3 regions of the Clavibacter michiganensis genome follow, and region 3 is predicted to be linked to each of the others. Evidence: predicted binding sites of a transcription regulator. Region 3 holds the regulator's gene; each other region holds the start of a gene.

Region 1 (3,268 bases), 590 kb from region 3:
CCGCGGTCGGCGTGCGCGACGAGCGTGTCGAGTCCGCGCTGCCGCCCGGCCACTCCCACGGCAAGATGCTGTCGGCGCTCTGGCGGGAGTCGCCCGTGCCCGGCCTCGCGGAGGGTGAGCGGCTGATGAGCATGACGAGCCTGCTGCACGTCGACGCGCACGGCGACACGGTGCTCGGCGCGCTGATCGACGCGTCCGGGATCGGCGCGGCCGCGTGGCTCCGCCGCTGGCTCGACGCGTGCCTCGTGCCGCTCGCGCACGCGCTGATCGCGCACGACCTCGCGTTCATGCCTCATGGCGAGAACGTGATCCTCGTGCTGCGCGACCACGTCGTCGTCCGCGTGCTGATGAAGGACATCGCCGAGGAGGTCGCCCTGTTCGACATGGAGCGCGAGCTGCCGGAGGACGTGCGCCGGATCCGGATGGAGATCCCCGAGGAGGAGCGCACCCTCACGGTCTTCACCGACGTGATGGACGGGTTCCTCCGCTTCGCCGCGGCGCTCCTCGAGGACCGCGACGACCTCGGCCCCGAGGGCCTGTGGCGCGTGGCCGCGGAGGCGCTCGCCGACCACGAGCGCGCGCACCCCGAGCTCGCCGAGCGCTTCGCCCGCTTCGACCTCTTCGCGCCGTCGTTCGACCGCTCGTGCCTCAACCGGCTGCAGCTGCGCGACAACCGGCGCATGGTCGACCTGCAGGCGCCGGTGATGCAGATCCACGGGTCGCTGCGGAACCCGCTCGCGATCCACGCGGGGCTGCGGCCGCGCATCGGCTGAGGTCGACGGCACCGACCCGCGTCCCGGGCCGGACACGCGAGGAGCCGCCGCCCGCTTCGTGCGGACGACGGCTCCTCGTCGTGCGCGGCGCCGGAGCGCCGCCCGGCCGGATCAGCTCGCGGCGTGCGCGCCCTGCTCGACCGTCAGCGTGCGGCCCTCCTGGCCCTGCGGCTCGTCGGACGTGACCGCGATCTTGCGCGGCTTCGCCCGCTCGCTCACCGGGATGGTGACGCTCAGCACGCCGTTGGCGTAGTGCGCCGAGATGCGCTCGGTGTCGATGCCCTGGCCGAGCGTCAGCTGGCGGAGGAACGTGCCGGCGACGCGCTCGCGCGTGAGCCAGCGGACGTTCTGGTCGCCGGCGAGCGTGCGCTCGGCGCGGATGGTGAGCAGCTGGCCGTCCACGTCGATGTCGACCGAGCCCGGGTCGATGCCCGGGAGGTCGGCGGCCAGCACGTAGGTGTCGCCCTCGCGGTGCAGGTCGATGGGCATCGGACGGTTCGCCTGCCGGGTCTCGGCCAGCGCGCCCATGGCGCGGTCCAGCTCGCGGAACGGATCGAAGGTCATGTTCATGGTCGACTCCTCTGATGATCTGCGGTGATGATCTCCGGGGTTGAGCCCCCTCGGCTCAACCACGGCGAGATTAGCACTCGACGCAGGGGAGTGCCAAGCCGTTCGCCGAAGGCGAATACCGCTCTCACCACCTCTTCAGGAGCGTCGACGGAGGTCGCGCTCCATGCGCCCGATGAGCGTCCAGACCGCGCGCGAGAGGTCCGGGTGCTCCAGCGCGATGCCCCTCAGCAGCCGGTACTCGAAGCGCGCGACGACGCCGGGCGCTGTCGACGGATCGCGGACGCGCCGCAGCTCCTCGGCCATCCCGTCGGCCTCGAGGGCGTCCTGCCGGAGGGTCGCCACCACGTGCTCGTCGACGGTGGGCAGCTGCGGGATCACCTCCCACGGGTCGTCGCCGTTCCGGCAGCGGTGCTCGATCACGGCGTCCAGCTCGTCGCGGGCCTCCTGGCGCAGCACCTCGAGGCTGGCGGGGAAGCGGGCGTGCACGGGCGGATCCTCTCGGGCGGCGGGCCGGCGCGCCTCGCGGCCGCCGTCCCTTCACGCTACGTCATGCCCGGAGCGCGCCGGGCGGGTGGCCGGATGCCGTCGGTAGCCTGGAGGACCGCGACCCAGGAGGATCCATGACCGACACCACCCGCCCCGTCGCCCTCGTCACGGGAGCCACCCGCGGGATCGGCCGCGCCGTCGCGGAGGACCTCGGCCGCACCCACCGCGTGATCGTGCACGGCCGGGACCGCGACGCCGTCGACGCGCTCGCCGCGTCCCTTCCGGACGCCGTCGGCTGGGCCGCCGACCTCGCCGCGGGCGGCCTCGCCGACCTCGTCCCCGAGCTCGACCGCCTGGACGTGCTCGTGCACTCCGCCGGCGTGATCGGCGGCGACGCGGTGGCGGGGACGCCCGTCGACGAGTGGCGGCGGGTCTTCGAGGTCAACGTCTTCGCGGTCGCCGAGGTGACGCGGGTCCTCCTGCCCGCGCTCCGGGCGGCGAAGGGGCAGGTCGTCCTCGTCAACTCCGGATCCGGCTTCACGGCGAACCCCACCGGTGGCGTCTACGCGGGATCCAAGTTCGCCCTCCGCGCGCTCGGCGACGCCCTCCGCGAGGAGGAGCGCCCGCACGGCGTGCGCGTCTCGAGCGTCCACCCGGGCCGCGTCGCCACCGACATGCAGCGCGAGCTCCGCGCCAAGGAGGGCGGCGAGTACGACGAGGCGCGCTACCTCGAGCCCGCGTCCGTCGCGCGCGCCGTGCGCCTGGTCGTCGACCAGACCCGCGACGGCACGCTCGAGTCGGTGTCGCTGCGGCCGTTCGGGGGCTGATCCGCGCCCGCCCGCCGGCGTAGCGTGCGGGCATGACGAGCCCGGGACACGACGACGCCTCCGGGCTCGCGGCCGCGGCCGCCCTCCTCGGTGCGACCGCCCGGACGCGCGTCGGGGGCCGCGGCGCCCTCCGCTCCGCGCTGCCCGTCACGGACCTCGCCGTGAACGCGCTCGGCCTGCTCGGCGGCGCGGTGGCCGCGCTCGTCGAGGCCACCGACCTGGCCGGTCCCCGCGAGGTCGTCGTCCACCGCGGGCGCGCCGAGGCGTGGTGCGGGCAGCACGTGGAACCGACGGGGTGGGCGCTGCCCTCGCCGTGGGATCCGCTCTCCGGCCCGTTGCCGACCCGTGACGGCTCGTGGATCCGCACCCACGCCAACGCGCCCCGGCACCGTGCCGCGCTGCTGTCCGTGACGGGCTGCGCGCCCGACGCCGACGTCGCGGCGCTGACCCGGGCGATCGCCGGGTGGGATGCGCTGGCCCTCGAGGACGCGGTCGTCGCGGCGGGCGGGGTGGCCGCTGCCCTGCGGAGCGCGGGGGAGTGGGCCGCGACGGACGCCGGCCGGGCTGTCGCCGCCGAGCCGCTCATCGCGCGCCAGGACGGCGGCGCGGTCG
Region 2 (3,268 bases), 1.1 Mb from region 3:
TCCTCTTCTGGTTCCTCTCGGTGCCTCTGGGCATCGCCGCGCTCGTGACCGGCATCCTCGGACGCAAGCGGAACGCCGGTGCCAAGGGCTTCTGGCTCACGGGCATCATCACGGGCGTGATCGGGATCATCCTCAGCATCATCCTCGTGGTCATCGCCATCGCGTTCGTCAACACCGTCGTCCAGAACGGCGAGATCGACGGCACCCCGTTCCCGACGGCTCCGTAACGCACCACCCGCACGACACGACGCGGCCGTCCCCTCGGGGGCGGCCGCGTCGTCGCGTCCGGGGCAGGTGCCCCGCGGTGGGGCGTCAGCCCGCGTCGACCCCGTGCCGGTCCGCGAGGATCGCCACCCGCCGCCCGCCGACCCGCGTCGCGATCAGCGTCGCCGACCCGTCGCCCTTCAGCTGCAGACGCGTCCGCAGCCGAGCGGGATCCACGTCGACCCCGCGCTTCTTGATCTCCAGCGTCCCGATGCCGCGCGCCCGCAGCTCGCGCTTCAGCCGCTGCTCGTCGAGCGGCAGCACCTCGCGCACCCGGAAGCCGCGCGCGAACGGCGTCGCCTGCTCGCGCTCGGACGTGATCCACGCGATGCCCTCGCCGACCATGCGCCCGTCGAGCGAGCGCGCGAGGTCGCCGATGAGGCGGGCGCGGATCACGGCGCCGTCCGGCTCGTACAGGTGCGTGCCCAGCTCGCCCAGCTCGGCGTCCTCGCTGTCGGCCTCCGCCGTGAGCTCCGCCTGGGACCCGCCGCTGATCACGAGGGCCGCCCGCCGGATCCCGTCGCGCCGCGTCGGCCCGAACCAGAGGCCCATCTCCACGGCCTGCCCGTCGACCGAGACCCACTGCGCCTCGGCCTCCGAGGGGATGAGGTCGCGATCGAGCCCCGGTCCCAGCTTGATGCCGGCTGCGCGACCCGCGGCGAGCTCGAACGCGGCGGAGAGCGTGGGGGAGTAGGCGTCCGGATCCGAGATGCGGCGGGTCGAGGAGTGCCCGTCCGTGCGCCGGGCGGGATCGAGGTAGACGCCGTCGACGCCGCCCGCGTCGAACGCCTCCGCCGTGCCCTGCACGACCTCGGCCTCGGGGAACGGCGCGAGGTTCCAGCCGGCGACCGCCGCGGTCACCTCGTCGCGCTCGACGGCCGTGACGCGGATCCCGATGGCCGCCATGGCCATCGCGTCCCCGCCGATCCCGCAGCCGAGGTCGGCGACGTGCGCCACGCCCGCCTGCTGGAAGCGCCCCGCGTGCTGCGCGGCGACCGGCAGCCGCGTCGCCTGCTCGAGCCCGGCCTCCGTGAAGAGCATGCGCGCGGCGAACTCCCCGAACTTGCCCACCGCCTTGGCGCGCAGCCGCGACTGCGTGAGGACGGCGGACACGAGCGCCGGGGAGTGCCCCTCGCCGCGCAGCGCGCTCACCATGCGCACCATGTCGTCGCCCGGCGCGGGCGCGGGGAGGGAGTCGAGCAGGCGGAGCCCCTCGAGCGAGAGCACCTCGCGGAGGTCGGTCTGATCCATCCGCCCACCGTACCGGGGCGCCTCTGCACCGATTGGCACTCGCGTTGCGCGAGTGCAAGCGCGGCCCGTAGAATCTCACCTGGCACTCTCCCCGGGAGATTGCCAATCAGTCTTGTCCCTTAGTCACGAAGGAAGAGGTCAACCGTGTCGGTCTCCATCAAGCCGCTCGAGGATCGCATCGTCATCCAGCAGGTCGAAGCCGAGCAGACCACCGCGTCTGGTCTGGTCATCCCCGACACCGCCAAGGAGAAGCCCCAGGAGGGCGAGGTCGTGGCCGTGGGCCCCGGCCGCATCGACGACAACGGCAACCGCGTCCCCCTCGACGTCGCCGTGGGCGACAAGGTCATCTACTCCAAGTACGGCGGAACCGAGGTCAAGTACGACGGCCAGGACCTCCTCGTCCTCTCCGCGCGCGACGTGCTCGCCGTCATCGAGCGCTGACGCTCCGCCCCAGCGACACCGCACCACGCACCACCGCTTCACCCGGGAGCCCGGCCGACACGTTCGGCCGGGCTCTCGTGCGTCCGGGCGTCCCCTCGCGCGCGCCGGCCGTCCCGTCGCCGTGGGCGGCATCCGGCGTCCGCGGCGCTAGCCTCGGGAGGTGACGCGCCCCGCCCCGGAGTCCTCGACCCGCACCGGCCTCCTCGCCGCCGTCGGCGCGTACGGCCTGTGGGGCGTCCTCCCCGTCTTCTTCCTGCTGCTCGTCCCGGCGGGGGCGTTCGAGATCGTCGGCTGGCGGATCCTCTTCTCGCTCGTCGTGTGCGCCGTCGTCATCACGGCCGCCCGGCGCTGGGGGCGGGTGGTCGCCATCGTCCGCCGCCCGCGGATCCTCCTGGGGCTCGGCCTCGCGGGCCACCTGATCCTCGTCAACTGGACCGTGTACGTCTACGGCACGCTCTCCGGCCACGTCGTCGAGACCGCGCTCGGCTACTTCATCAACCCGATCGTCACGGTGCTGCTCGGCGTGCTCCTCCTCCGCGAGCGCCTGCGTCCGCTGCAGTGGACCGCCGTGGGCCTGTCCGCTGTGGCGGTGGCCGTCATCGCCGTCGGGTACGGGCAGCTGCCCTGGGTGTCGCTCGCGCTCGCCGGGTCGTTCGGCCTCTACGGGCTGGTGAAGAAGCGCGTGAGCGGGGGAGCGGACGCGCTCTCCGGCCTCGCGCTCGAGACGGCCTGGCTCGTGCCCGCCGCCACGACGATGCTCGTGATCACGGGCGCGGGCGCCGGGCTCACCATCGGCACGGTGTCGCTCGGGCACACGCTGCTGCTGGTCAGCACGGGCGTCGTCACCGCGGGCCCGCTCCTGCTGTTCGGCTTCGCCGCCGGGCGCCTGCCGCTCTCGGTGATCGGGCTCACGCAGTACCTGGCGCCGCTGCTGCAGTTCGCCTTCGGCGTCTTCGTGATGCACGAGGCCATGCCGCCCGAGCGGTGGGCCGGATTCGCGATCGTGTGGGCGGCGCTCGTGCTGCTCACCGTCGACATGATCCGCGCGTCCCGCCGTCCGCTTTCCGCCGCGAGGGCCGCGCAGACGGTTCCGGCGGTCGTCGACGGCATCTGATTCGGATCCCGTCGCTCATTCCGTGAATGGTAACGATCAGGTCGCGTTACACGACGGAAATGCCGATGCATTGTGTCCGTCTCATCCGCGCCATAGGGTCGCACCAGGCGAGGCGCGCATTCGCGTGCCTCATGCACCACATTCCCGAGCATCACCACACACATCCATAAGGAGCACCATGAGCGCATTCGGCAGGGT
Region 3 (3,268 bases):
GAGGTGCACGCGGTTCTTGCCGGCCTTCGGCGCATCCGCGCGCTGCAGGATGATGCCGAGCCCGGAGACGGGGTCACCCAACCACGCGGCGTCCTGGCCGGGGAGGTTCGGCTCGTCCGGGTCCTCCGCGAAGCCGGTCACGCCGGCCCAGAAGAGCGAGAGCGCGTGCGGGTCCCTGCAGTCGATCGCGACGTGCCGGATCCTCGCGCTCACGGGCGTCCGCCTACTTGATCCACCGGATGTTGAGCGGGTAGCGGTAGGGCCGGCCCGCCTGCACGCGCGTGCCGCCGATGATCGCGAACACGATGTTGACCACGACCACCGCGAAGATCACGAGGCCGAGGAGCAGGCCGATGATGACCCCGAGGATCGGGATGATCCCGAAGACCACCTGCAGCACGTTGAGGATGACGAGGGCGCCGACCACGTTGATGGTCCAGTTGGTCGCCTCCTTGCCCTCCTGGTCGGTGAAGCGGCCGCGCTCGCGGAACACGAGCCACACGATGAACGACGGGACGATGAAGATCGCGAGGAAGTGCGTGAGCGACGCCCAGAGGCGGTCCTCGCTCGGCGTGAGCGGAGCGGGCGCGCCGTACGGGTGGGGATCGGGTGCGGACATCGCGGGGGAGCCTCTCGGTGCCACGCGACGGCCGGGTACCGGCGGACGCGAGCGGATCGTGGGTGGGCCGGGCGACGCCTGGCCACTCCACGCTACCGCCGACGACGCGCGACCGGCAACGCCGACCATCCCCGGAGCCGCGGTACGATTGGCAGTCAGAACCGACGAGTGCCAGGAGGGAGCCGCCATGGTCTCGGAACGCGGGCTCGACGTCCTCCGGGTGATCGTGCAGGACTACGTGTCCTCGCGGGAGCCCGTGGGCTCCAAGTCCATCGTGGAGCGCCACGCCTTCGGCGTCTCGGCCGCCACCATCCGCAACGACATGGCCCTCCTCGAGGAGGAGGAGCTGATCGCCGCGCCGCACACCTCGTCCGGTCGCGTGCCGACCGACAAGGGGTACCGCCTCTTCGTCGACCAGCTCGCCGACGTGCGCCCGCTCACGCCCGCGCAGCGCCAGGCCATCCACGTGTTCCTCGGCGAGTCCGTCGACCTCGACGACGTGCTCGCGCGCACCGTCCGCCTCCTCGCGCAGCTCACCAACCAGGTCGCGCTCGTGCAGTACCCGTCGCTCGCCACGAGCCACGTCAAGCACGTCGAGCTCGTCGCCCTGTCGACGACGCGCGTGCTCACCGTGCTCATCACCGACACGGGCCGCGTCGAGCAGCGCGTCGTCGAGCTCGCGGGCGACCCGGACGACGCCTTCCTCGCGGTCATGCGCACGCGGATCAACCAGGCCGTCGGCGGTCTCGGCCTCGCCGAGGCGGCGACCCGGCTCGAGACACTGTCCGACGAGGTCGAGCCGGCCCAGCGCGCCGCGGCCTCCGTGCTCGCGGGCACGCTCGTCGAGCAGGTCCTCGCCAACCGCCAGGAGCGGCTGCTGCTGGCGGGATCCGCGAACCTCGCCCGGACGGAACGCGACTTCCCCGGGAGCATCTCGCCCGTCCTCGAGGCCATCGAGGAGCAGGTGGTGCTCCTGCGCCTGCTCGGCGAGATGGAGGCCGACCAGCACGGCGTCTCGGTGAGCATCGGCCGGGAGAACGCCCCGTTCGGCCTCGGCGAGACGAGCGTGCTCACCAGCGGCTACAGCTCGTCCGGCGGCGTGCTCGCGCGCCTCGGCGTGCTGGGTCCGACCCGCATGGACTACTCCACCAACATGGCGTCGGTGCGCGCGGTCGCGCGCTACCTCTCGCGCCTGCTCGAGGAGCGGTGACCGCCGCACGCCGGCGCACCGCCCCCAGTTCCCACGACCATCACCACCGAAGGGCCCGACGTGGCTGACCACTACGAAGTACTCGGCGTGAGCCGCGAGGCGACGCCAGAGGAGATCAAGAAGGCGTACCGCAAGCAGGCGCGCCAGCTCCACCCGGACGTCAACGACGCCCCCGACGCGGCCGAGCGGTTCAAGCTCGTCACGCACGCGTACGACGTGCTGTCGGATCCCCAGCAGCGCCAGCAGTACGACCTGGGCCCGCAGGCCGGGTTCGGCGGACAGGGCGGCCAGGGCTTCGGCGGGTTCGGCGACATCTTCGAGACGTTCTTCGGCGGCCAGCAGGGTGGCGGCGGACGCGGCCCGCGCTCGCGCCAGGAGCGCGGCCAGGACGCTCTCCTGCGCGTGGAGGTCGAGCTCGAGGAGGTCATCTTCGGCGTGCACCGCGACCTCGAGGTCGACACGGCGGTCGTCTGCGACACCTGCCACGGATCCTGCGCCCAGCCCGGCACGAGCGCCGTCACGTGCGACATCTGCCGCGGATCCGGCAGCATCCAGCGCCAGGTGCGCTCGCTCCTCGGCAACGTCATGACGTCGAGCCCCTGCGGCACCTGCCGTGGATACGGCACCGTCATCCCGCACCCGTGCCCCACCTGTCAGGGCCAGGGCCGCGTCCGCGCGCGCCGCACCGTGCCGGTGGACATCCCGGCCGGCGTCGACACGGGCCTGCGTCTCCAGATGCCGGGCTCCGGCGAGGTCGGCCCCGCGGGCGGCCCCAACGGCGACCTCTACCTCGAGATCAAGGTGAAGCACCACGAGGTCTTCAGCCGCAACGGCGACGACCTGCTCGCCACGGTCGAGGTGAGCATGGTCGACGCGATCCTCGGCAGCGACGCGCGCATCGAGGCGCTCGACGGCGACGTCGACCTGGAGCTGCGCCCCGGGATCCAGAGCGCCGAGATCATCACGGTGCGCGGTCGCGGCGTCTCGAAGCTCCGCGGCTCCGGTCGGGGTGACCTCAAGATCGGGATCCAGGTGGTCACGCCGCAGAAGCTCGACCACAAGGAGCGCGACCTCATCCAGCAGTTCGCGCGCCGCAACAAGGCGCCCGCCCCGCACCTCGCGCACTTCCAGCAGGGCCTGTTCCAGAAGCTCCGCGACCGCTTCCTCAACGTCTGACCATGGCGCACTTCTACCTGGCCGACGACATCGGCGCCTCCGACCTCGCGGTCGGGCGACTGCTGGTGCTCGCCGGGCAGGAGGCCCGCCATGCCGTGACCGTGAGCCGGGTGCGCTCCGGCGAGGGGATCCTCGTGGGGGACGGGCGCGGCACCATCGCGTCCGGCACCGTCACCTCGGCCGAGCCGCAGCGGCTCGAGCTCCGCGTCGACGCGGTCGAGGCGCACCCCGAGCCGACCCCGCGCGTGGTCCTCGTGCAGGCG

What was found. The regulator HrcA, encoded in region 3, represses chaperone genes, less so after heat shock. The targets are predictions, from matches to a motif close to TTNGCACTCGNNNNNNNCGAGTGCNAA.
Region 1: K0V08_RS06300 (Hsp20/alpha crystallin family protein) is a predicted target of HrcA. The motif match lies at 1,414-1,440, and genes of this name have one in related genera.
Region 2: groES (co-chaperone GroES) is a predicted target of HrcA. The motif match lies at 1,548-1,574, and genes of this name have one in related genera.

What each region holds. Positions count from the first base shown of each region.
Region 1 covers NZ_CP080437.1:1,352,239-1,355,506, reverse strand. Annotated here, with positions in the region: gene K0V08_RS06305 (GNAT family N-acetyltransferase) at 1-773, shown strand, start outside; gene K0V08_RS06300 (Hsp20/alpha crystallin family protein) at 885-1,343, opposite strand; gene K0V08_RS06295 (hypothetical protein) at 1,479-1,829, opposite strand; gene K0V08_RS06290 (SDR family oxidoreductase) at 1,964-2,656, shown strand; partial or broken gene K0V08_RS06285 (CoA transferase) at 2,689-3,268, shown strand, end outside.
Region 2 covers NZ_CP080437.1:1,893,192-1,896,459, reverse strand. Annotated here, with positions in the region: gene K0V08_RS08760 (hypothetical protein) at 1-227, shown strand, start outside; gene K0V08_RS08755 (class I SAM-dependent methyltransferase) at 313-1,515, opposite strand; gene groES (co-chaperone GroES) at 1,660-1,956, shown strand; gene rarD (EamA family transporter RarD) at 2,117-3,070, shown strand; gene K0V08_RS08740 (ABC transporter substrate-binding protein) at 3,249-3,268, shown strand, end outside.
Region 3 covers NZ_CP080437.1:766,642-769,909, forward strand. Annotated here, with positions in the region: gene K0V08_RS03555 (VOC family protein) at 1-213, opposite strand, end outside; gene K0V08_RS03560 (DUF4870 domain-containing protein) at 224-619, opposite strand; gene hrcA (heat-inducible transcriptional repressor HrcA) at 807-1,829, shown strand; gene dnaJ (molecular chaperone DnaJ) at 1,890-3,005, shown strand; gene K0V08_RS03575 (16S rRNA (uracil(1498)-N(3))-methyltransferase) at 3,008-3,268, shown strand, end outside.